3 regions of the Sessilibacter sp. MAH3 genome follow, and region 3 is predicted to be linked to each of the others. Evidence: predicted binding sites of a transcription regulator. Region 3 holds the regulator's gene; each other region holds the start of a gene.

The links. Region 3 encodes sigma-54, which starts transcription at its own class of promoters, with help from an activator protein. Its sites were predicted from a motif close to TGGCACANNNNTTGCNNT; they were not measured.
Region 1: the regulator sigma-54 is predicted to act here: its motif matches at 4,715-4,732, upstream of fliD (flagellar filament capping protein FliD).
Region 2: the regulator sigma-54 is predicted to act here: its motif matches at 5,164-5,181, upstream of ACYQ2C_RS07220 (BON domain-containing protein).

What each region holds. Positions count from the first base shown of each region.
Region 1 covers NZ_BAAGIE010000007.1:87,697-95,981, reverse strand. Annotated here, with positions in the region: gene ACYQ2C_RS06255 (sigma-54-dependent transcriptional regulator) at 1-171, opposite strand, end outside; gene ACYQ2C_RS06250 (hypothetical protein) at 781-1,974, shown strand; gene ACYQ2C_RS06245 (hypothetical protein) at 2,193-2,510, opposite strand; gene fliS (flagellar export chaperone FliS) at 2,516-2,917, opposite strand; gene fliD (flagellar filament capping protein FliD) at 3,049-4,509, opposite strand; gene ACYQ2C_RS06230 (flagellar protein FlaG) at 4,926-5,303, opposite strand; gene ACYQ2C_RS06225 (flagellin) at 5,355-6,890, opposite strand; gene ACYQ2C_RS06220 (energy transducer TonB) at 7,687-7,821, opposite strand; gene ACYQ2C_RS06215 (hypothetical protein) at 7,815-8,042, opposite strand; gene ACYQ2C_RS06210 (hypothetical protein) at 8,196-8,285, opposite strand, start outside.
Region 2 covers NZ_BAAGIE010000009.1:13,253-21,537, reverse strand. Annotated here, with positions in the region: gene mnmC (FAD-dependent 5-carboxymethylaminomethyl-2-thiouridine(34) oxidoreductase MnmC) at 1-2,170, shown strand, start outside; gene ACYQ2C_RS07235 (late competence development ComFB family protein) at 2,443-2,922, shown strand; gene ACYQ2C_RS07230 (glutaminyl-peptide cyclotransferase) at 3,006-3,890, shown strand; gene ACYQ2C_RS07225 (DUF2608 domain-containing protein) at 4,148-4,825, opposite strand; gene ACYQ2C_RS07220 (BON domain-containing protein) at 5,241-5,891, shown strand; gene ACYQ2C_RS07215 (sigma-54-dependent transcriptional regulator) at 6,412-7,746, shown strand; gene ACYQ2C_RS07210 (histidine kinase dimerization/phospho-acceptor domain-containing protein) at 7,908-8,108, shown strand.
Region 3 covers NZ_BAAGIE010000008.1:71,619-79,903, forward strand. Annotated here, with positions in the region: gene lptC (LPS export ABC transporter periplasmic protein LptC) at 1-479, shown strand, start outside; gene lptA (lipopolysaccharide transport periplasmic protein LptA) at 457-1,017, shown strand; gene lptB (LPS export ABC transporter ATP-binding protein) at 1,062-1,787, shown strand; gene ACYQ2C_RS06840 (RNA polymerase factor sigma-54) at 2,171-3,778, shown strand; gene hpf (ribosome hibernation-promoting factor, HPF/YfiA family) at 3,877-4,167, shown strand; gene ptsN (PTS IIA-like nitrogen regulatory protein PtsN) at 4,170-4,619, shown strand; gene rapZ (RNase adapter RapZ) at 4,643-5,512, shown strand; gene ACYQ2C_RS06860 (HPr family phosphocarrier protein) at 5,751-6,020, shown strand; gene mgtE (magnesium transporter) at 6,326-7,699, shown strand; gene yjgA (ribosome biogenesis factor YjgA) at 7,799-8,285, shown strand, end outside.

The DNA.
Region 1 (8,285 bases), on a different contig from region 3:
AATGACGGCAACAAAATCTTGAGACTCAAATTGTGTATCGTGAATTACCTGTTTCCAGCTATCAGAGTTATAGACAACCGCAGGCTCACCCATAAAATCGAGAACAATTTTTAGATCGTGCTGCCTTTGCTGATTATCGTCTATCACTAAAACTTTTAATTCTGCCCACATATTAACAACCTAGCTATACACCTTGATATTTCAATCCGATATCAATATCAAACGATTATTGGTAAATGAGATCAATTATTACCTGCAAATTATTAATACAACTTCAGTATAATATTAGCAATTAATAATGGATTTTCGTTTTACGTTAATTGCATTCTCATCGTTGATAAAAAGATATAAACCGCGCAAATATAATAAGTCGTCAAAATCTTGGTTATTTGCCCAGCCAATACTCCGTCTATACTTAAAAAAAATTAGACTAGGTTAAAATCAAAGTCAATTTATTGTCTGGTGAAGGTGAAAGAAAACTGACAAATAAGAACGCTCTTATGCAGATCGTTAGAAAATTTCACAGTAAAAATTTAAAAAAGCTAAGTTTTATAGAACTAAAGCGCCTTTTTAAATTATGCGAATGCTTATCAAACAGATAGAAACGCCTATATTCAACAATTTTTGTAAGTTATTTTTACCTCAATACCGAAATCATCTGAAGCCATATAAGAGAATTTGAAGATGAATTTTACGGGATTTTACAATTAAGCGGATATGATTTCTCAAGACCCTACAGTGCCGTTAGTCGGTTTAAAAAACTATTGAATTCGGTAAGAAATGAATCAAATACACCCTTTCGCAATTGTTAGTAAAAAACTCACAACGTTAACGTATCTGCTAACGGCTACTTGTTTGATGGCAACTATCTCCTGTACTCATACCATGGTTTCATCCGTTGAAGTTGATCCTAGAAATTCATCAGATGATGAAATTAAGGTGATTGATAATTCAGAAATGATGCTGAAACAAGAAGATTCGGCAATGGATTCCATGAAACCTATTTCCGACGGTTCCAATGAAAAAGTTGTGGGATTATCGAATCAAGATCACTTAATGAGTGATTCACTAGAACATGAGTCCCAAATGCAGGAAAATACAAAAACCGACAATGTAATGGCTCCGCAAAATTCGTGTAAAAACGCCATTAATGAGCGTGTAAATAAGAAAGTTTCTGTTTTAGGTTTTAGTATTCAATCGCCTGCCAATGCCGTTGATTTATCGCCACTACACACATTGTTACCGAAAGAGTTAACCGGTAAATTATCCGAGTTAAATAGCTTGGTTGCTATTGATAGCACTACAACTCAACTACCCGGAAAATCTCATAGACAGGGTTTTGCAATCGCATTAAAAGATTTGCAGCTGAAAGATAACAGTCAATATTCTGTTATTGGTAATATTGTAAGTACCGCTTACAACACAGATGAGTCTATTTTCGACAAATTGAAAAACAAACAAATTCCCTGGAAACAAATTCGCGGTCAAAAACCACGAATTTTTTCCATCAGCTTAACCGTTATTGATAACTTTACCGGACTTGAAGTTGCGCACAAACAATTCTCTGGCAGTGCCTACGACAGCACTAGCCTTAAAAATAAACCTCAAGCCTTCTCAGCGGCTTTTTACGATACGGACTATGGTCAGGTTGTTTCTGAGATTGTTACACAAGCTGCGCACTGGATTAATGACTCATTGCTGTGCTTACCCACGAAAGCACGCATCACTCAAATCAGTAATAATGGGGTAACGCTCAATATTGGTCGCGATGTTAATGTTGAAACAGGTATGATTTTTAAAGTAGATAGCCGAGGAGAACAAAGCTTACCGGACTTTATACAGCAAACTGACCCACACAACGGTGCGGAGATTGTGATAACGCAAGTATATGAGAATCAGTCTTTTGCGAGATACATCGAAAACTTGGCAAACTTTCAGGTCTACATTAACGACCAAGCACAACTGATTCGTTAATTGCTTAACCCTTACTTTTCACGAAATCCTAATCAATCCGGAATTTCAAACAATACAAAAAATATTTCATCAACTTCAAGAACCATAAGTTAATGACGATAAATTAATGACAATAAAATGAAAACAGAAATTGCGCAGGCAACTTCTGCTGCGTGACTCGTTCACGAACTAACTGATCGAAGGTTCTTTTAGTTGTTTTGAGATTAATGATTTTGAAATTAATAGTTTTGAGCCAGGTAGGCTTGATGTACTTTTTTCTCTAAACCTAGAGAGTGAATTTTATCTTGAACATCAACCTTTTGTTGTTCAAGAAAATAAATAACACGTCGGTACATTCTAACAATTCTTTCAATTTTAAGCGCAACACTTTGAAATTCAATTGCTCTTAATTCAACACACACTTGAACCAATTCATTTATTTGACGATCAAGATTATCGAATGCACTACTGTCTTCTTGCTCTAAGGCCATATCCAAACCCATCGCCAATTTGGATAAGCTGTTTTCTATTTCGATCAATGTCATTGTTTTATTCATAATGATTATTTGTGCTCTTCAATTGCTTTAAGATCTAATCCATTCCAACCATCACGAATAACGCGCATTAAATCTGTGGCTTCATCGCATTTTTTTAAATCGTTATTAAGATTTGCCGAAATTAAAAGATGCGTCATGTATTCATATAAGTCATCTAAATTTGTCGCTACTTTACCGCCTTTTTCAAAATCAAGAGCCGCGCGTAAACCCGCTAATATATCAATCGCCTTAGATATTCGATTGCCCTTCATTTCTATCTTGTTGTTTAAAATTGCTACACGGGCCTGAGCTACGCGCTCTAAAAAGCCTAATAACAACAGATCAATAAGTTTATGAGGTGACGCATCAGTAACGGATGTATGCAAACTTACCTGATTGTACTGACTTAACGCATGATTTTGATTCATAATATTTCCTCGCCTGCTCCTGTTAGCTATCGACAAAAGCAAAAGGGACTTGAGCCTAATATATTTTATTCGCAATATTTTACATATTGAATCCTATGATTAACTCCGTCACGATTTAATCAAAGGGTCTGTTAGTTATCTCTGCGATTATTTATAGGAGTATTTTGTAATGAGCTGGTTAAAAAGCTTAAGGTATTATTGAGCTGGCCCACTAGGGCATCTGTCGCTCGATATTGAGCGAATAATCGCTCTTGCGTTAATTCAATTCGTCTTTCTAATGCTTCTCGCTGGTCATCAATACCGTTAAGCGTATTTTGTAAACTGTCTCTTCGTGACTGTAGTATACCGCTAGAACCTGTGTACCCATCCAAAGACTCCGATAGACGATTCGATAATCCGTTATCACCCGAAAACAAATTAGCAATCGCATCAAAATCTGTCGAAAACGCATTGTTTAAACGGGTGTTATCAATGGTTAACCGTCCTTCTTGATCGGTTGATACACCAATATTTACTAAAAACTGTAAACCTTGGGGATTGTCAGAAACACCGGTAGAAAATTGGCTTCGTATATTAGAAAGCAAACCTCTTACCGTTGAGTCGCCGGTTAAGGCTCCGGTTACGTTACCGGTATTACCATCATTTACGACAACAACGGTGAGTTGTTCTACGACGTCTAAAAAGCTGTTATAGACATTTACAAAATTTTCGATCGCACCGCGTGCACTGGCGGTGTCATTGCCAACCGTTAAATTGATCGTATCTCCGCTGGCAAAATCATCGGCATCTTGAGCGTCTAATAAATTGAAGGTCACGCCTTCAATGGCATTTTCAAAGGTATTGTTTGAACCCGTAATTCTCAGTCCATCAATGTAGGCAATAGCATTTTGTGCGGAATCTAATTCTCGGCCATCTTGCACCACTCCGCCATCACCGGTGGTTTCGATATCGGTAGGGTCATAAACAAGCTGAGACAAGCCTACAGACGCATCTCTGTTATCGCCGTCATTATCGTTTACTGTCAAAGAAATGGTGTTATCTAAACCGGTCTCATTACTGGTTAATACTAATCGCGCCCCGGTTTCGTCGTTAATAATGGAGGCTGTTACACCAAGATTATTTTCCGATTCATTAATAGCGGTACGGATTTGTTGCAGTGTGTTGTTGTTTTCATCAATGTCGATACTGAACGATTCTGAGCCCAAATAAATGTTTAAGGTACCGGTGCCAACCTCGGTACCGGCGGTTGCAACGGCTTGAGTTGCAATTTTTTGAGCCGTGGCTATTTGCTCAATTTGGATTTGATAACTTCCGGCCTGGGCACTTTCATCGGCGGTAGCACTGATTAAGCTACGATCACCAATACTCACCGATCGCCCTCGAAATAAAGACTCATCGGATAGATCATCGACAGCATCTAAGAAAGCGGTTAATGCCGAGTTTAATTGACCCACCGCCGACAATTCTTCGGTAACATTTGACTCTAGGCGATTTAATCGTCCTTCTGTTGGTGCACGCTCTGCATCGACAATCGCGCCAACAATGGCATCGATATCAAGCCCTGATCCAATACCGTTAAATGTGATGGTCATTAAAAATCCGCCGTATACACGTTAGATGAAAACTGTTTAAAAATCACAACTCTGCAAGTGTTAAAAATTCTGGATGCTTAACTACTGGAGCTATTTATCCTTCGATGATTATGCACAGTTATTGTTATTGATTAGCAAGAATATCGGCTAATTATTGCCGCACTTAAGTTTTTGGTTAGACCACTATTTTCTAGAAATCAAGACAAACGCAAATAGTAAGCCTAAGCGTTGTGAAAGTGCCAATGCGTAAAAATACTAAATAAAAAAACCGGTAAACAGAAGATGAGTTACATCGAATTTAAGTAACAAAAAAACAGGGCCATACATGCGATAGAGAAATACATCAGATAAATATAGTCTAGTAAAAACTAATATAATAAGCGCAACAACACTCTGTGAAGTTAAATCTTAAAAATTTAAACCTTCACAGAGGGAAGTAAACTTCTTGTCTCAGATATGCGTTCTGCTATTTGCAAAGCTTCATCCGAAGGAATTTTACGAATTAATTCACCAGTTTCAGAGTCGGTAACCTCTACTACAACACGGCCAGTTTCATTTTGTAAACTAAACGATAGATTTCTGCGAATCGATTGCGAGAACTCGTTTAAATTTGAAACCGCTTCGCGAATATTCTCAGAAACACTAGGCTCGGTATTTTCTTGTTCAACCCGCACAGCGCGAATCTGTTCTTGCGGAACGCGATCAGAGATTGCCACTTCTGCTCTGGTATTATTGCGTGAAGCTGAAGGGCTGGCGGCTGTGGGGCGAATATTTTGTACGCTATTAATATCCATTTTTCACCCTCTATATTATCGGCGGAGTAAACCCCGCCGATAAATCACGTTTTAACCTAGAAGACTCAATACAGCCTGTGGAAGCTGGTTAGCCTGCGCTAGCACCGAAGTACCGGCCTGTTGCAAAATTTGCTGACGTGTTAATTCAGCAGTTTCAGCCGCAAAATCGGTGTCTCTAATTCGGCTTCGTGCTGCAGAAACGTTCTCAGAAATATTTTGCAAGTTGGCAATGGTATTTTCGAATCGGTTTTGCACCGCACCTAACTGCGCTCGCTGGGAGTCAATATTGGCAATGGCACCATCGACTACAGCAATAGCATCCTGTGCACCACTGGCGCTGGTAATATCGATGCCTTCAACGCTTTGTAAAACACCAATTGACGAGCTGGTAATTTCGGCAATGTTAGTGCCCCCAACAGTAAACGGCTCACTGGAATCGAAGGTAATAGTACCTACTGCTTCGAACGCGTTTGCAGTGGCATCGACAGTTTGGTTAGCTGTGCCGATAGTACCGTCTGCGTTTACCGCGGTTAATACAATGCTCGAACTGTTGTTAGCACCGGCTCCGTTAACTTCGGTGAAGTTTTGAATTTCAATATTATCGCCATCTTGAGCCGACAAAATTAAATTCCCGTTTTCATCGAGTGCCGCAGATATACCGTTACTACCGGAGTCTGCGTTAATCGCATCACGGAGGTTTTCTAAATCTTGCGCTACATCACCGCTGGCCGTTAAGGTGACCGCAGTTGTAGTTGAACTGGTTCCGCCGTCACCATTATTAGTACCAATGGTGAATGTTACCGAGTCCGCTGTACCGTTCGCAGTATCGGTTGATAACACAAAATCACCCGCGTTAATTGCCACTTGAGTAATGGCCCGCGCAGAGACACCGGTGGTATCACCCAGTGCGTTAATAGCATCGGCAACCTCGCCTGCGGTATCTGTATTTGACGTTGTAAAACTACCGGTACCAAATGCACCTGTAATTGTAACGGTAGCGCCATCGGTAAACTGTGTACCACCCACCGAGTTAGATACGCTACCTGCGGTTGTACCCGCCGATTGCACACGGTAGTTACCTAAACGTTCGGCAGAGGCATTCGTTAAAGAAACCTCAATGGTTTGGTTTGCATTGGCACCCACTTGGAAAGAGGCTGTACCAAATGTACCATCAAGAACTGTTCGACCACCAAACGTTGTCGTATCGGCGATACGTGTTAATTCTTGTTGTAACTGATTCACTTCTTCTTGTAACGCTTGACGTTCAGACGATGAGTTACTGCCGTTAGCAGATTGCAAGGCCAAGTCACGAATACGTTGTAAAATATCCGTGGATTGTTGCAACGCACCTTCAGCAACTTGCGCCAAAGAAATACCATCGTTCGCATTTCGAGAGGCAATGTTTAGCCCATTAATTTGCGAAGTTAGTCGGTCTGAAATTTGCAAACCTGCAGCATCGTCGGCAGCACTATTAATTCTAAAGCCCGTAGAGAGGCGTTGTAGAGAGACATTAAGTGCTGACGTCGAGCTATTCAAGTTGCGTTGCGTATTTAAAGACGCAACGTTTGTATTGACTGTTAATGTCATTTGAATGACTCCTGGCCCTCTAACGGGGCTAATTGACTGTGAGATAAGATTGTGCACTAAGGCTATCGGCCGATAGCGTAAAAACTTTAAAAATGAAAATTTTTAGGGGAGGTACCGGTTTGTCTAGCGTTTAAGCAAACTCGGTGGAGTAAAAAGAAGAGAACTTAAGAACCGTTAGAGATAGATAAATTAAAAACGTAAAAATTGAGCTCTATGAGAGTATTAACAATCATAGAACGGCAAATACCTGACCTGCCGCGCATTAGCTTTTGCATATGCTTACTTTTATATTAGCGGCCAATTTGGGTTTGTAAACTAAAAAGCGGCAAAAAATCACCGACCGAGTCCACGCAAATATCATTTTCAAACTCTAGCCTCCGATTAAATCAAAGGTGAATTAACCAAAAGGTTCTAAAAGCTACTACAAGGACTTGAAAGAATTAGAAGCCACTAATAACAAGAAAAGCTTTATTAGCGCTCGTCATTTATAGTGGTTAATTAATCAGCGTGACATATTAAAAATACTCGGCATTTGGTTGCCAGAAATGCAAGTATAAGGTATACGGAAGTTCTGATTTACCTGGAATTCACTTGGACACAAGAATATATCGCTAAGATCAAGCACTGAGAATGCTTAAAATTATGAAGGAAGTAGAAATCGCATTTTCAAGATCTGCTCTCTGATTAAATCACGGATGATTTAATCAGAGAATAATATAAATGCACAGATTTAAACAAAGTCGATACTGTATTTAATCTTGATACAACCAATCTAAGTTGGCCGTTAGGCATTTCGTTACTTAGCAATCAAAAACTCAACCAATGCCTTTGTTTTGGTTTCTTGACCCAAAGAGCCTGGCTTATATACCCACTTATTTACCGCATTTAATGCAGCTTCATTAAAACCAGACTCAGGGCTTGCCTCTAAAATCTTTGAAGAAACGACTTTACCATCTCAGCGACTTCTACTTCTATTAGTACCCAACCTTCTATACCGCGATTAAGAAGGTCTTTAGGATAAAACGGAGCTACTTTAATCAACGGCTTTTGGGTAATTTGCTGGTAAGGAGCATCTACAGGAGCAGAAGTGATTGGCGTCGCGCCACAACCCATTAAAATTGAAACCAATATGCATAAAACTGCGTATCTCACAAAAACTCCTAATAATTTAACACTAAATAAACGTGTATATTATCACGGAGTTTATTGTTGACTACATGAAATTTAGAAAACATGCTCAAAATATATACATTAAAATTTTCGCGCATATTTTAAATGATACAACTTGCTGTACTTCTTAATGGTTTAAACTTCTTCAACATTTGCTATTTTCTCCAGAATGACTCTTAACAACATCGAGTCATTACCTATTTCTATAGAATCATCGCTATCAGG
Region 2 (8,285 bases), on a different contig from region 3:
GACCGTTTTCGACGATGTTTATTTTTCAAAAGACAATGGCATGCTCGAAACCCAATACGTCTTTCTTGAGCAGAATCATCTACTCGAACGTTGGCGCAGCTTAAATGCAGGCGATAAGTTCGTAATCGCCGAAACCGGATTTGGTACCGGGTTGAATTTTTTATGTGCCTGGCAAGCATGGCTCGATCACTCACCAGAAAACACCCAACTGCATTTCATTAGTGTTGAACGGTTTCCTCTGCAAGTCTCAGATTTGGAAAAATCCCTTGAGCTTTGGCCCGCCCTTCACTCACTAAGCCAGCAGCTGCTTGCTCAATATCCGCAAGTATTAGTGGAAGGTGTGCACCGCCTAAATTTTAACGGCATTACCTTAACCTTAATTATTGGCGAGGCCAGTGCAGGCTTTGCCGAGATGCGCGCCAGTAATCACCCTTGGTTTTGCGGGCCGCTAAACAACTGTCATGTAGATGCTTGGTTTCTCGATGGCTTTGCGCCCGCGAAAAACCCAGAAATGTGGACGGAAACTTTGTTTGCGCACATCGCTGCGCTGTCAAAAACTGCAACCAAATCCAACCGAGCCACTACCTTTGCAACCTTTACCGCCGCCGGTATCGTGAAACGCGGCTTAAAATCCGCGGGCTTTAATACTGAAAAGGTTCGGGGTTTTGGTAAAAAACGCGAAATGTTACGGGGATACTTTACTGGCGAAACCGCCTCCCCCATGGAATCATCCACCGCTCTCAACGCCTCAGATTCTTCCGAGGCCCGTGACGCTGAAGAAACACGTAACGCTGAAAATGGCAGAGCTGAACCGCACATTACTCAGAAAGAGCAACGCTCACACCGCACACGCTTTCGCTACCCCATCGAGTCGCCTTGGTTTGTTCCAGCACACCATCACGATAAATACCGCAAACACCAACATCATCTTAAAACTGTGGCCATTATTGGTGGCGGCTTATCGGGGTGCTTTGCGGCGAATTATCTGAGTAAATTAGGTTTTGCTATAACTCTGTTTGAAGCCACCGACGATATCTGCCAAAAAGCCTCGGGTAATCCGCAGGGTGTGGTGTTTGCGAAACTATCACCAGAAACTGGGCACTTGGGTGATTTTAATCTATTAGCATTAATGGCCGCGGAGCGCTTCTATCAACCACTGTGGAAAGAAACCGACATCGGCAATCGCTGTGGTGTCTTGCAACTCAGTTTCGATGAAAAACTGCAAACTTTACACGACCAGACTTGGTCACGCTTCGGTACGGCCCAACAACTGTTCAGTCACGTAACTCAAACCCAAGCATCGCAACTGGCCGGCCTCGATTTAGAACACGGCGGACTGTGGTTTCCAAACTGCGGCTGGATTAATCCGCGCCAGCTGAGCCGCCGCCTGCTGGAGCAATCGGAACCGGCAATTCGGCTAAATACCACTGTTGATAAACTGAAATACAAAGATGGTCTCTGGCAGCTGCGCGATGGCAATAAAACGCATTTGGGTGAATTCAGCCACGTGATTATTGCCAATGCTGTAGACGCAAAACACTTCAAACAAACGCAAGATCTACCGCTGAAATCGGTGCGCGGACAAGTGACCTTCGTGCCGTCAAACTCAGTGAGTAATAACTTACAAACCGTAATCTGCTCAGAAGGCTATATCGCTCCGGCGGATGCCAGCGGCCATCATTGCTTGGGCGCAACCTTTGATCCCAAAAGTACCAACCTCGATGTCTTAGCCTCGGATCATCAAGAAAACATTGAGCACATTCGCAGCATCTGCAAGCCACTCACGGAAACCATAGAAGCGGGCTTACACCACAGCTACATTGGCCGAGTGGCATTGCGTTGCAGCACCCCTGATTACCTACCGATCGTTGGCCCGGTACCCGTTGCCAAGCAGTTCGACCGAGATTACGCACGCTTTAGCAAGAATGCTCGTGAAGTCGTGTCAACAGCAGGCAGCTACTACCCAGGCTTATTCACAAGCCTTGCGTATGGTTCACGGGCGCTGGCGTATCTGCCGCTAGCCACCGACCTTCTGTGTGCGCACATAAACGCAACGCCCAATCCCGTTGGACTGGAGCTGACCAAAGCATTGCATCCAGCGCGATTTTTGGTGCGTGACATCGCCAGAAACAAGCGTCAAGCAACCGGAAAACACACCTCACCGACCTAATTGTTGGATTAGTGGGCACACCTTGCAATCAGTGGCTACACTTAAACTAACCTGAGTTTCAGTCATATTATTGGTGAAGCGAAACGACAACAGCCTTGTTAGCAACGCCAATAAACCGAGTATTTTAATGTACACAGATTGGCAGGCACCTAGTTTGTTTCTGTGTTCATACTCAATCAAAGACAGGTTAATTCAGAGGCTTCTGACAGTAAGGCTCTCGCCCTATAACAATAATAGCGCCCGGTCTTACCACTGCTTAAAGAGGATCTTTCATGCTTTTGCAGCATTCCAGCAGTCATACGCATCTCACAGCGCTCGACAGCATTCACAACTACTACGAAAAGCTGGTCATTGATGAAATTCGACATCAAAGCGAAAGAGCCCGATTAGAATCGGACTTTCTTGCCGACGTTGCCTGCGTAAGTCTCAACCATCTACCGCCAAGATATATTCGCTACGATGTTGATATGACCTTTTTTCTGTCACCGCAAGAACAGAAAGAAATTCAAGACAAGGTGAAAACAGCGGTTCACGAGGCCATAACCTACGTCAGCTTGCGTGCTCGTCCACCCGAAGAAGAACCCGTAAAACCTCAAGCAACCAGCGCATCACAAGCACAACCGGTACTTGTTAATACTGCAAATAGCTTAAACCCAGACGTACCGCCTTCACTGGCTGAGATTACAGATCAAACCAATAAGTCTTCCGACACAGCCAGCAGCGCTAATGCGAATTCCGAAAACACGCCATAGAACCATCAATTTCGTCACTCTGAACTTGTTATTCGCTTTCTTGGCCCGTTAAAATTCTCGCTTCATTTTACCGGGCCTGTTGCATGTTCTCTCCACTCAGATTCTCACAATCCTTCAGTCACCGAACTCCATTGCAATCGCTAAAAACTGTCGTATTTGGTTTAATGCTCTGTTTCTGGGTGGGCACAGGCGTCTCGGCGAAGCCCGAAAACGATGTACTTAAAAACAATGTACCTAAAATCGACTACTCGGTAATACAGGAGAGAAACCACAACCCAAAGCTGTTTACACAAGGCTTTTTGATCGTGAAAGACTGGATTTACGAATCCAGCGGTCGTTACGGACAATCTCTTTTAGCACGCTATAAAGAAGAAAATGGCGAAGGTTTTTACAGCCAAAAACTGCCCGACGATATTTTTGCCGAAGGATTAACCTTCTGGAACAACAGCTTTTATCTTATTACTTGGCGCAACCAAACCGCCTACCGCTACGACGAATACTGGTCGCAAAAACAAACCTTTCACTACCAAGGTGAAGGCTGGGGACTCACACACACCGACACACAACTCATAATGAGCAACGGCTCTGACCAACTGCAATTTATTAATCCCGACGACTTTAGCGTAGAGAAAACCCTAACCGTAACGGGTTACAACCGCACTTGGGATTTATTAAACGAGCTTGAATATCACAACGGAATTGTTTGGGCGAACCGCTGGTTAAGCGACGAACTAATCGCTATTGATGCAACTACCGGAAATGTTCTAGGCGTTATAGATTTAACGGAACTAGCAAAACCCTACCGGAAAGGTATTTTTACCTCAGACAAGGTCGCCAATGGCATTGCCTGGAGCGAACAACATCAAGCCTTTTGGATAACCGGAAAATACTGGCCAAAAAGATATTTAATTAAAATTCCAGAGCAATATATTGCCGCACAAATTGCCGAAGAGAGTTCTAATGAATAAAAAGCTCTGACTAACCCATTATTGAATTAATCAGAGCTAAATAAAAAACACAAACTCTAGTTCAATTTTAAATTCGACAAAAAAATCTTTATTTATCGTAACCACAACCTTGCTCTAATCTTTTATATCGATCTGGATAAACCGTTTTTAAGGTTTGTAGCAAAAGCTTGTGGGATTGTGCTGCTGATTTTACTTCTTCAGAATCTGCATTTAATGGCAACGGTTTTTTTACCGCGGTATAAATGTAGCCATAAAAATTATCGTGATGATTTCGCTTCGCGCGCTACGTTGTGAATATTATCCTCACCATCATCAATCATTACGATGGTTTGATAATCAAGATCAGATGTTTCAAGTAACTCATACAACGCCAAGCCTTTATCAAATCCTGTGGTCATTAATATTCCGTCTTTATAACTCGCAGGCGCGATTCGCGTATTACCGGGTTTAATCAATGAAAAATAAGAATTATCGGTTTCGGTAGAAAGAGGCTCCGGCAATTGATAATGATTGTAATGCAACTCTCGCGTGGTTGCCGGTCGATAATCGGGACTTCTTGACGTTAATATCAGCTTATCACCGGCAATGGAATTGAAAACATCCAGTGGACTGGCAGCTGCATCGGCTGGAACTGTTTGAGTGGTTAACTCGTATAAAATAGGAATTATCTCCCATTTACATTGCACATAATTAGCATCGTTTTTATCGACGGTTTTTAGCCAGTTATACCAATAGTCGCTACCATAAAAGACCGGCGCGGTTAACAAAGTATCATCAATATCGAATACAAAAAGCGTAGACTCATTTCTAGGCACATCTAAAATCGCATTAAACGTATCTGTATGAGTTATGTTAGAGGTCACATCATTAAAATCTGACGTAGAAACGCACCCCAATAAACTGGTCGCAAAAAGCGCGATAAAAATTGATTTCATAATACTACCTTAATGGTTCATTCTCTTTTAATTTGAGTTAATCGTGTATCTATCTGAATATTTATATAGAAAACTCTGACAAATCTAGGGCATCCTGTGACACAAGAATACTCTTATACGCCATGCATTTTTTAGAAATTAAATGTGCATAAATCAATTCAATTTCCTTGCAATCACCCAATCCGTTCCTCATTAGACGGTCAAATCAGAAAATCTTGGAAATTTGGCAAAACTTTATTGCAATGGTTACAAGTTTTCCTACCTAAGATCATTGATTAAGCCATAAATTCTCTTCTTAAACTCAGCGCAGGCCTTATAAATAAAGGCTTTGGCGATATTGGCACAGCTATCGCTTATTAACTCTTGAAAGCGAAGCATACTAAGCGAATAACGCTAAAAATTTTAGGAGTAAGCCATGAAGAATTTAAATAATACCCTTAAAACTCGTAAAAAATTAACCAGTAAAGCTGTCTCCGTTGCGCTGGCCGGTGGACTAGCACTGTGTGCCACGGGATTTGCTAACGCACATGATACCGTCGAGCATATTAAAGAAAACGCTCAAGAAACCAGCCAAGAAGCGAAAATCATTTTCTCCAACGGTTGGAAAGAAGGCAAAATGGAAGCTGCTTTTTTATTCAATGAACATTTAAACAACTTTACCATTGATTCTGAAGTTGACAAAAACACCGCTATTTTAAGGGGCGAAGTAAATTCAGATATTCAAAAAGATCTAGCTCGTGAAGTTGCACTGTCTATTGAAGGCATTGATCGTGTGGATAACCGGTTAGAAATCGTACCTGAATCAAAAGACAAATACGAGCCTAAAGAGCAAAGCGAATTTATTTCTGCAATCGAAGACGCAACTATTTCGGCACGGTTGAAAATGAAAATGATCGTTAACGATAACCTCTCTGGTTTCGCCATTGACGTAGACACCGAAGACAATGTTGTCACGCTCAAAGGTGAAGTGCGCTCTGAGGCACAAAAAGCGCTCGCAGAAGTGATCGCAAAAAACGACGAATCCGTAGAGTCGGTACGCAATGAATTGCGTGTTGTACACAGTTAATACAAATTTTTCTAACCTTATTAAGGCCGGTTAATTCCGGCTTTAATGCGTTGTATGTTTTTCTCGCAATAAATACACAGTGCAGAGCACATGTTAAACCAGTGCATTCGTTAAACCAGACTAATTATTAAACAAGAGCACTTATTAAACAATTGAAGGAATCTATTGCCAACACGAGTAGCATGTCATAGGCAAGTTCCGATGGAAAAGGTAATATTGATTAAATTTGTGGGGCTTTTGTAACGAATAAAATTGATTTCACCACCTAATAACAGAAATTCTGATTGAACCAGAGTTTCCGGTAACACAAAGACGTGTCGCCAATTTCGAAACGGTAAGTGATTGAAATTGTGCAGAAATTGCAATTCCCTTTACCAATTTCTGCCTTCTGATTAAATTATGGAGAAGCTAATCAGAGGTTCTTAGAGTAACTAACGCCACCTACAACGAACATTTATTATATAAAACTGGCATATACATTTTAAGTTGCACTGTTATTAGCATCGGAGCTCAGACGATAATGACAAACGTACTATTAGTAGACGACGATTCAGGTTTTACCGAGGCTACAAGTGAATTAATTGCACTTTTAGGGCACAAAGTTACTGTTGCAGATTCGGTAAGCTCGGCAAAACAACAAATTGCTGAACAATCCTTCGATGTTGTTCTACTCGATATCATGCTCCCAGACGGTAATGGATTTGAGGTATTAAACGACTTAAAAAGTAAATCCAATCCGGCAAAAATTGTTTTTATAACCGGTCATGCCGCGGTTAAATCAGTCGTAAATTCCATCGCCGGCCCAGGTGTTAGTTATCTTTTAAAACCTATCGACCTTCCAGCATTAAAACCTTTATTAGAGTCCACTAATTTGGCTCAGGCGAGCGATGACCGTGCTCACTTCGGCGTTTTAATTGGTGAATCTGCTCCGATGAAATCGGTGTACACCATGATTGAGCGCGTCGCAACAACCCGCGCTAACGTAATGGTTATGGGTGAAAGCGGTACCGGCAAAGAGCTCATCGCCAAAGCCATCCACTCGGCCAGTGGCGCCAAAGGCGATTTGGTGGCAACCAACTGTGGCGCCTTATCACCGGAGCTTTTAAGCAGCGAATTATTTGGTCACGAAAAAGGCGCATTTACCGGTGCTGTTTCGCGCAAAATTGGCTTATTTGAACGCGCCAATAATGGCACATTGTTTTTAGACGAAATCACCGAAATGCCGATTGATATGCAGCCAACGCTGCTTCGCGTATTAGAAACCGGAATGATTACTCGCGTCGGCGGCACCGAAGAAATTCCCGTTAATTGTCGTGTGGTTTCGGCAACCAACCGCACCCCCGAACAAATTGCCACAGAAAATTGCTTACGCGAAGATATTTATTTCCGCTTGGCGGTATTCCCTATTTCATTACCACCACTTCGAGATCGCGAAGGTGATATACCGCTTCTTGCCGACTATTTTCTTAGCGAATTAAATCGCGAGCATGGTTCACACATACAGCTCAATGACGCATTACTCGAAAAATTATCGTCCTACACTTGGAGCGGTAATGTGCGTGAATTTAGACACACGCTGTATCGCGCCTTTATTTTAACCGATCCACAAAGTGCTTATCTGCAACTGCCGGTAGATATGGGCTCACCATTCGCGCAGGCAAATAAAGATGAGCCCAAGCAATCGGGCTTAAAAGCAGGTACAACCATTCAAGAGGTAGAGCGCGAACTCATTGCCTTAACACTTGAAAAAGTGGATGGCGACAAACCTAAAGCTGCAAATATGTTGGGAATAAGCCTTAAAACCTTATACAACCGCCTAAATCAATATGAAGCTTTAGACTCAGGGAATCTCTGAGGTAATCAGAGATTTCAAATGCAAAGATTAATTTTCGAATTTCGATAGTTTACCGTATCAAAACTGACAATCCGTTTCTGTGTTTTGGGAAACTAAGGCTCGCCAGAGTTTCCTTTAAGTCAATCTAACAAAAAGTTATTGAGCGAACAGAGGTAACTCTCATGCAAACCGAACAACTAAGTCATTTACGCCACGGTATTCGCAACAAGCTGAATACTATTTCGGTAAGCGCTGAACTAATTAAGCTACTTGCACAGAAAAATCCCGATCCAACACAATTGCAAAAAAGTGCCGAACGTATACTCAACGAATGTAGAGACTGCGTACAGCTACTTGAAGCCAGCGATGCAATAGAAAACTAAAACGGTACAATAATGTGTCTTCTATAAATTGAAGTTTGAGCCTTGGATTAACAGATTCTTAAATTAATCCGACGGTAAAAATTGTATCGGTGAAACATCAATACACATTCTCCGCGGCACACACTACTGGAAATTCTAATATATAGAGTCTTCTTTAAAATCTTGGGTTTTGGTTTT
Region 3 (8,285 bases):
TTATACAAAACTCCAAAACTCGTCAATTCGACGCAACTGGTCGGCTACAATATCTATTAGTTGTCGATAAGGCCGAGCAATACCTAAGATATAACGCACAAAACCGCCCGCTCGAAGCCAAACGAGGCTACACCGACTTAAGCAATCCTTTCCTGACGCTGTTTTCCGAACAACCCAATCAAACTCCCTGGAAAATCACCGCCGATCATGGGCGAGCAGAAAATAATGGCTCATTGATTACACTTTGGGGAAATGTGGTGGTCAGAAAAGACTTAGAGACCGGTGGAGAATATCGACTCACAACCGATAAATTGGACGTAAAACCTGTCGAACAAATCGCTGAATCAGAAAGTCCTGTGTCCATTACCAGCCCTGAAGGCATTGCTGACTCTGTTGGTATGCGTCTGAACATGATTACCAACATAACCGAACTACTTTCTCAAGTTACAGGCATTTATGAAACTCAACCTGCACCGTAAAAACGAAAGCGCCCAGCCACAACCATTCGCCTCGGCAGTAAAAATGGTCGTGGTTGTTATTGGATTATTGTTATCAATCAATACCGCCGTGGCATTGCCAAGCGACAGCGATCAACCCATAAATATTGACGCCGACAGAGCCGAGCGAAATGACAAAACCGGAGTAACCATTTTCTCTGGCAACGCCAAACTCAAACAAGGCACCTTGGTAATCGTCGCAGATACCATCACCATTCATCATAAGCCCGAAGGCGTAGAAAGTATTACAGCGACAGGAAATCCAGCAACGCTTGAACAAAAACCCAAAATCGACAAACCCACGGTTAAAGCCGAAGCTAAACGCATTCACTACTCTGTCATCAATGAGAAAATCAAACTGTCCGTAAATGCGCAAATTGATCAGGGCGACGGCTCGAAAATCAACAGCGATACCATCGATTACGACCTTAAAGACTCCTATGCCGTAGCGTCGGGTGAGAATCGAGTGAAGTTGATTATTCAACCTCAAAATAAAGACACCACAAACACCAACCAATAAACCTTGTTAAATCTTTCAATTAATCACTACCAGCACTAAGAGTTATGAGTCGACTGAGCGCTAAAAATTTGGCCAAAAGCTACGGATCGAGACAAATCGTATCCGACGTTTCATTTTCTGTGTCAACGGGAGAAGTTGTTGGCTTACTCGGCCCAAATGGTGCGGGAAAGACCACGTGTTTTTACATGATTGCAGGAATTGTTAAAGCCGATCACGGCAGCGTTTGGATCGACAACGAAGACATTACCAATCTTCCCATGCATGGCCGCGCCAGACGCGGACTTGGCTATCTCCCACAAGAAGCATCGGTATTTAGAAAGCTATCGGTCAAAGACAATATTTTAGCAATCTTAGAGACTCGATCCGATTTATCTGCAACAGATCGCAAAGACCGAGCGCAACAACTTTTAGAAGAATTTCACATCACCCACGTACAAGACAGCCAAGGCATCGCCCTATCCGGTGGTGAACGTCGTCGCGTCGAAATTGCTCGCGCGCTAGCGACAGAACCACGCTTTATCCTTCTTGACGAACCCTTTGCCGGCGTGGACCCAAAATCCGTCGGTGATATCAAGCAAATTATTGAACACCTTCAATCACGAGGAATTGGCGTACTCATTACCGACCACAACGTTCGCGAGACCTTAGATATCTGCGAGAAAGCCTATATTGTGGGCGGCGGGTTTATCATTGCCGAAGGCGACGCTGAGACGGTTTTATCCAATCAAAAAGTCAGAGACACTTATTTGGGTGAAGGCTTTAAGCTCTAAATTGAGCGGCCACCTCAACCGACCCTCAATAAAACAACAAAAGCCTCAACACCTATCAAAGGACCCAAAAAAAGACTCTTTTTTAGCCTACAAGACCACCCAAAAGACATTTTAGGCGACATTAAAAAACCGCTTTACCTTGCTGTTGAAATAGGCGAACATTGGTCTTACTGTTAAGTGATCAACAAGTAATCCCCTCCGCTAAAGCACTCGCTGTTCTTTTATTTTTTCCCTCAAAACATTTATTTAAAGAGAATTCAAGGTTGGGCATATTTTTTGCTTAATAGCTGTTGCAAAAACGCCCCTTTCAAGTCTACACTGACACTAAGCTTGATCAGAATCAGCTCCGATTCTGACACCGTTTTTGGAAGTAGTGTCAAGTTATGAAACAATCATTACAGCTAAAAATGGGTCAACAATTAACGATGACCCCTCAGTTGCAGCAAGCCATTCGCCTGCTACAACTCTCAACGCTCGATCTTCAACAAGAGATTCAAGAAGCTCTTGAGTCTAATCCCATGCTCGAAGTTAGCGAATCCGATGACTCTCACCTTGATAGCGGTGAGTCCGGCGACAACAGCGAACAACCCAACGAAATTTCCGACAACTTCAGCGAAGAAAAAGTTACCGCAACCGCATCCGAATCCGATTCTGGCGACGCCCAAGAAGGCGAATGGCAGGAAAACATTCCCGAGGATTTACCCGTTGATACCCAGTGGGACGACATTTACCAAGGCAGCAGCAACTCTTCCTCGTCATCAGCCGTAGAACGAGACGACAGCTTTTTCGACAGCCAAATCGACAACACCGAGACCCTTCAAGAATACTTACTGTGGCAATTGAATCTGACTCCAATGTCAGAAACCGATCGAACCATTGCTTTAGCAATCATAGACTCGGTAGAGCCCAGCGGTTTGCTCTCAAGCAGTATCGAGGAGATTTTTCACGGCCTACGCGGTGACTGGCGTGAGAATGACGAAGATGCCGAACAAGAAAGCGGTGAGCTTGAAGCTTCTGAACCTCTAAACGAAGACGCAGATACAGACGCAGATACAGACGAAGACCTAAGCCTAGACGAAGTGATTGCGGTTCAACACCGACTTCAACTGTTTGATCCTATCGGCTCTTGCAGCGTCGATTTGTCTGAATGTTTGATGGTACAACTCAATCAATACGCCAAAGAAACACCCGGACTGGAAACCGCCAAGGCGGTAGTTGCAGAGCATCTAGCGTTACTTGGCAGTCGTGACTACAAACAGTTAATGCGTAAATGTCGCGTTAAAGAGCCCGAACTCAAAGTTGCGATCGATTTAATTCAGGAATTAACACCTCATCCCGGCGCTACTATCGGCAGCAGCGATACCAGCTATATCGTTCCCGATGTTTTTGTGAGCAAGCAAGAAGGTCGCTGGATCGTAGAGCTGAACCCAGAAATAGCCCCTAAAATTCGCATCAACAACAATTACGCCAGTCTTGTAAAGCGTGCCGATAGCAGCGAAGACAACACCTTCTTGCGAGATAATTTACAAGAAGCACGCTGGTTCTTGAAAAGTTTACAAAGCCGCAACGAGACTCTACTGAAGGTTGCAAGCTGCATTGTTGAAAAACAACAGGGCTTTTTAGATTTCGGCCCAGAATCCATGAAACCTCTAGTACTTCACGACATTGCCGAAGACGTAGGCATGCATGAGTCGACAATTTCACGGGTAACAACGCAAAAATACATGCACACGCCTCAAGGCATCTTTGAGTTAAAATACTTTTTCTCAAGCCACGTCAGCACAGACAATGGCGGCGAATGCTCTTCAACCGCAATACGTGCCATTATCAAAAAGCTGGTTGCCGCAGAAGACGCTCGCAAACCCTTAAGCGACAGCAAAATTACCGCGTTACTGGCAGATCAAGGCATTCAAGTCGCCCGAAGAACCATTGCGAAATATCGCGAATCCTTGGGTATTCCAGCCTCGAACGAACGTAAAAGACTGGTCTGACCAACCATGACTCGGTGATCTCGACCCTAATTCATACCCGATTACACGGGCTTAAAACCTGTGTAATCAATGACTTAACTCTGACATGAGGAATAACAATGACTCTTAGCATCAGTGGGCACCACGTCGAAGTCACCGACTCTATTCGAAATTATGTTGAAACTAAATTTGAAAAACTCGGCAAGCACAACCCGCAAATCACTACAATCAATGTTGTATTAAGGGTTGAAAAACAAAGACAAAAAGCAGAAGCTTCCGTACACATAAGTGGCAAAGATATATTTGCCGAGAGTGAATCTGACGATCTGTATATTGCCATCGATGAAATGGCCGTAAAATTAGATCGGCAATTGCTCAAACATAAAGAGAAAGCAACCAGCCACCGTTGATTATGGACCTCTCCAGCATTCTTACTCCCAGCCGCGTTAAATGTGGCTTGGAGGGATCAAGTAAAAAGCGAACATTAGAAAATGTCGCGCAATTCATTACTAAAGGATTCCCAGTTCTTGACGCTGATGAGCTCTTTCGCCGCCTGATGGCCCGCGAAAGGCTCGGCTCGACCGGAATCGGGCAAGGAATTGCGATTCCGCATTGCCGACTGGAAAACTGTACCGGCGTCATGGGAGCGTTATTTAAACTTAATACGCCATTGGACTTTGACGCCATCGATGACGCGCCCGTAGATCTGATCTTTACGCTGCTAGTCCCCGAGGAAGCGGATGACTCCCACCTTAAAACTCTGGCGAAAATCGCTGAGGTTTTGTCCCAAACCGAGCTGGTAAAAAAATTGCGCAACTGCAAAAGTGATGAAGAGTTGTACCAAGTTATTACCCAGCAGTAATCTTTCGTTTCGCGGAGCATAAAATGGAGTTGGTCATTGTTAGCGGCAGATCAGGCTCAGGCATCAGCAGTGCTTTACGTGCGCTGGAAGACGCCGGAATGATTTGTATCGACAACTTTCCAATTACCCTGCTCAAGTATTTGGTCACATCACAAACGGATCAGTCCAAACAATTCGCCGTAAGCATTGATGCGCGCAGTAACCTACAAGAGTTAGAAGCTTTCGATAGTTTGTTTCCACAGCTAGAGAGTTTATGCCGCAAGACACAAATCATTTTTTTGGATGCCCGAGACGATGTTCTCATTCAGCGTTTTAGTGAGACTCGCCGCAAACATCCGCTAACATCCGATAATGTTGATCTGAAAGACGCTATTTTGGCGGAGTCTGAGCTTTTAAGACCCATTCAAACCCGTGCAAGCCGAGTTATAGACACCAGTAATTTAAGTGTGCATGACCTTCGAAATCTGGTTCATAAATGGGTGACAGGTTCAGGAGCACCGCACATGGCGGTGCAGTTTCAGTCCTTCGGATTCAAACGCGGGTTGCCAGCTGATGCCGATCTAGTCTTCGATGTGCGCTGCTTACCCAATCCATTTTGGATTCCCAAGTTGCGCGGCTGTACGGGTAATGATCCAGAAGTTGTACAGTTTTTAAAGAGTCAATCAATGGTTCACGCTATGATCGATTCGACACAAAACTTTTTAAAACAATGGTTACCTGAATACGAAAAAAGCAATCGCAGCTACATAACCATTGCTATCGGTTGCACCGGTGGGCAACATCGCTCTGTATATGTCTGTAATGCGCTCGCCGACCAATTAAAAGAAGATTTCGAAAATATACTCGTCCGCCATCGCGATCTGGCGGTGCCGAATCGCTCAAAAACGTCATAGCCGTGTACGGTTATAGTAGTAAACCGTCATAGCGGTAAACTACAGAGAGCATTCTTTTTTTAAAATTTCGATAATTTTCTAAAATAGCGACAATAATAACGATAAACGTTCTATTATTAGCCATCGAAATACAATAATAACAACAAAAGAACTCAACAATAATTTCATAAATCGCGATTAAGTTAACTCATTAAAAGTCACTCAATCACTTTTTATTACTATTCCAAGCGCCTACACAATGATCGAAAAGAATATCCTGGTCTCCAACACCAAAGGCTTGCATGCTCGTGCCGCTACTAAGCTCGCCAAATTGGCAATGCAATTTAGCGCGACACTTTCTATTGAAGCCAATGGAAAAAAAGCAGATTGCAAAAGCGTTATGTCGATTCTGTTATTGGCGGCATCTGCGGGCACTTTAGTAACCATCTGTGCAGATGGCAGCGATGAACAAGCTGCGCTTACTGCGATTGAAGCTTTATTTGCCGATAAATTTGAAGAAGACAATTGAACCTTTTTCACTGCCGTGTATTTTCAGACTTATATTTCCGCTAATATTTCGCACAAATAATTAATAAAACCTTCGTTTTATTTGAAAGCTAATTAATAACAAGATTAATCATTCGAAATCGCCTGCCCCAAAAAGTCTTTAAAAAAGAAATCTTTATCACACCGACTTGTCATGAACATTGCCTAGTCTCTAAACTAACAATATTGATTCACCCGCCTACAAAATCGTGTTTCAACCGAATTGTTAACTTTTTTGGTTGATAAAGCACCGCACGAATAAGCCATCATTAACTGAAGTGGGAATTTATGGCCTCTAGTAAATCGAAAACGCAGCTACTGACTCTAGAATCCCATTCAAAATTAACCGAGATATTATCGGCGCTCGATAGCGGCGCGTTTAATTCAACACGTCGGATGTTGAATGGCCTTCAACCGGCCGCAATTGCGCACTTATTAGCATCTTCACCACCCAATCGCCGGATGTTAATTTGGGAGTGGGTAGATAAAGAGCTTGAAGGTGAGGTAATTCAAGAACTGCCTGACAATGTTCGCGGCCAGCTTTTGAACGAGATGGATACGGCCGATCTTGCAGCAATGGCCGAAGAACTGGAAGCCGATAACGTTGCGGATATTCTTCAACAGCTCCCAGACCAAGTGATTCAAGAAGTTTTGGCGACCATGTCGAGCCAAAACCGGTCTCTTGTAGAGTCGATACTGTCCTACGATGAAGACACCGCCGGTGGTTTAATGAACACCGACACCATCACCGTGCGGCCGGATATCACTCTCGACGTAGTTCTTAGATACTTAAGACGACACGAAGAATTACCCAACTCGACCTATTATCTTATTGTCGTCAACCGATCGGACATTTTCTTGGGTTTGTTACCCATTACCAAATTATTGACCTGCGATCCGAGTTTAACCGTGCGCGAGATCATGGATACAGACGTGACGGCAATTCATTGCGAAATGAAAGACACCGAAGTAGCCAGTCTGTTTGAACGCGAAGACTGGGTAATGGCACCGGTTATCGACGATGAAGGAAAACTGATTGGACGTATCACCATTGACGACGTTGTTGACGTAATTCGAGAAGGCGCCGATCACTCCTTAATGAGTATGGCGGGTCTTGAAGATGACTCGGACACCTTTGCGTCGGTACGTAAAACCTCGCCTCGACGCGCTATCTGGTTAGGCATCAACCTGTTAACCGCCATCATCGCATCCATGGTGATTAGCCTATTCCAAGATACCATCGACAAGGTTGTAGCTTTAGCAGTGTTAATGCCCATTGTCGCAAGTATGGGTGGTGTTGCCGGCAGTCAGACCTTAACCGTGATTATTCGAGGCATAGCGCTTGGTCATATTGGTCGAGGAAACCTCTCTTGGCTACTCAGCAGAGAGTTCCAAGTCGGCCTAATTAACGGCATTGTCTGGGCTGCGATTATGGCGATTATCGTGATGTTTTGGTTTGACGATAAAATCATCGCCTTTATTATTGCCTTCGCGATGATTGTGAACTTAATCTTTGCCGCACTGGCGGGCGCATTATTACCCGTCATTCTAAAAGCCCTGAAAATAGACCCGGCTTTAGCTGGAGGAGTGGCATTAACAACCGTCACCGATGTTGTCGGCTTTTTTGCATTCTTAGGGCTTGCAACCTACTTCTACACATAACGAAAGAAATATAACTAAAGAAACAAGGCGAAATGCTTACGACAAGGGTAAACTCACACCACTTGTAGCGGTATAAATTAAGATTTTAAAGATAGAACAATGACTGACGAATATTTTGATGAAGACTTGGGCCCCAGTAAAACCCAACGAAAAAAAGAATCCAACGCTCTTCAAGAGTTTGGCGAGAAGCTTACAGCCCTTAACGACCAACAGATTGCGACGCTAAACTTAGACAGCGATATTCTTGATGCCGTAAAACAAGCTCGCATCATGAGACCTGGTAACGGTCGCCGTCGGCAGATTCAATACATTGGTAAATTACTGCGCAACAGTGATTTTGAGAGTATTCAATTAAATTACGATGAGATGTACAAGGAACAAGAAAACCAAGTGCAACTTCATCATGTTTGTGAGAATTGGCGCGACAGACTGATCGACGATAACTCAGCCTTACAAGATTTTATTGATCAATACCCACAAGCAGACCGCCAGCAATTACGCCAACTGCTCAGAAATATTCCAAGCGGTGATAAAACAGAAAAATCCGTTGAAAGTACACGTAAGCTGTACAAGCACATCAAACAAA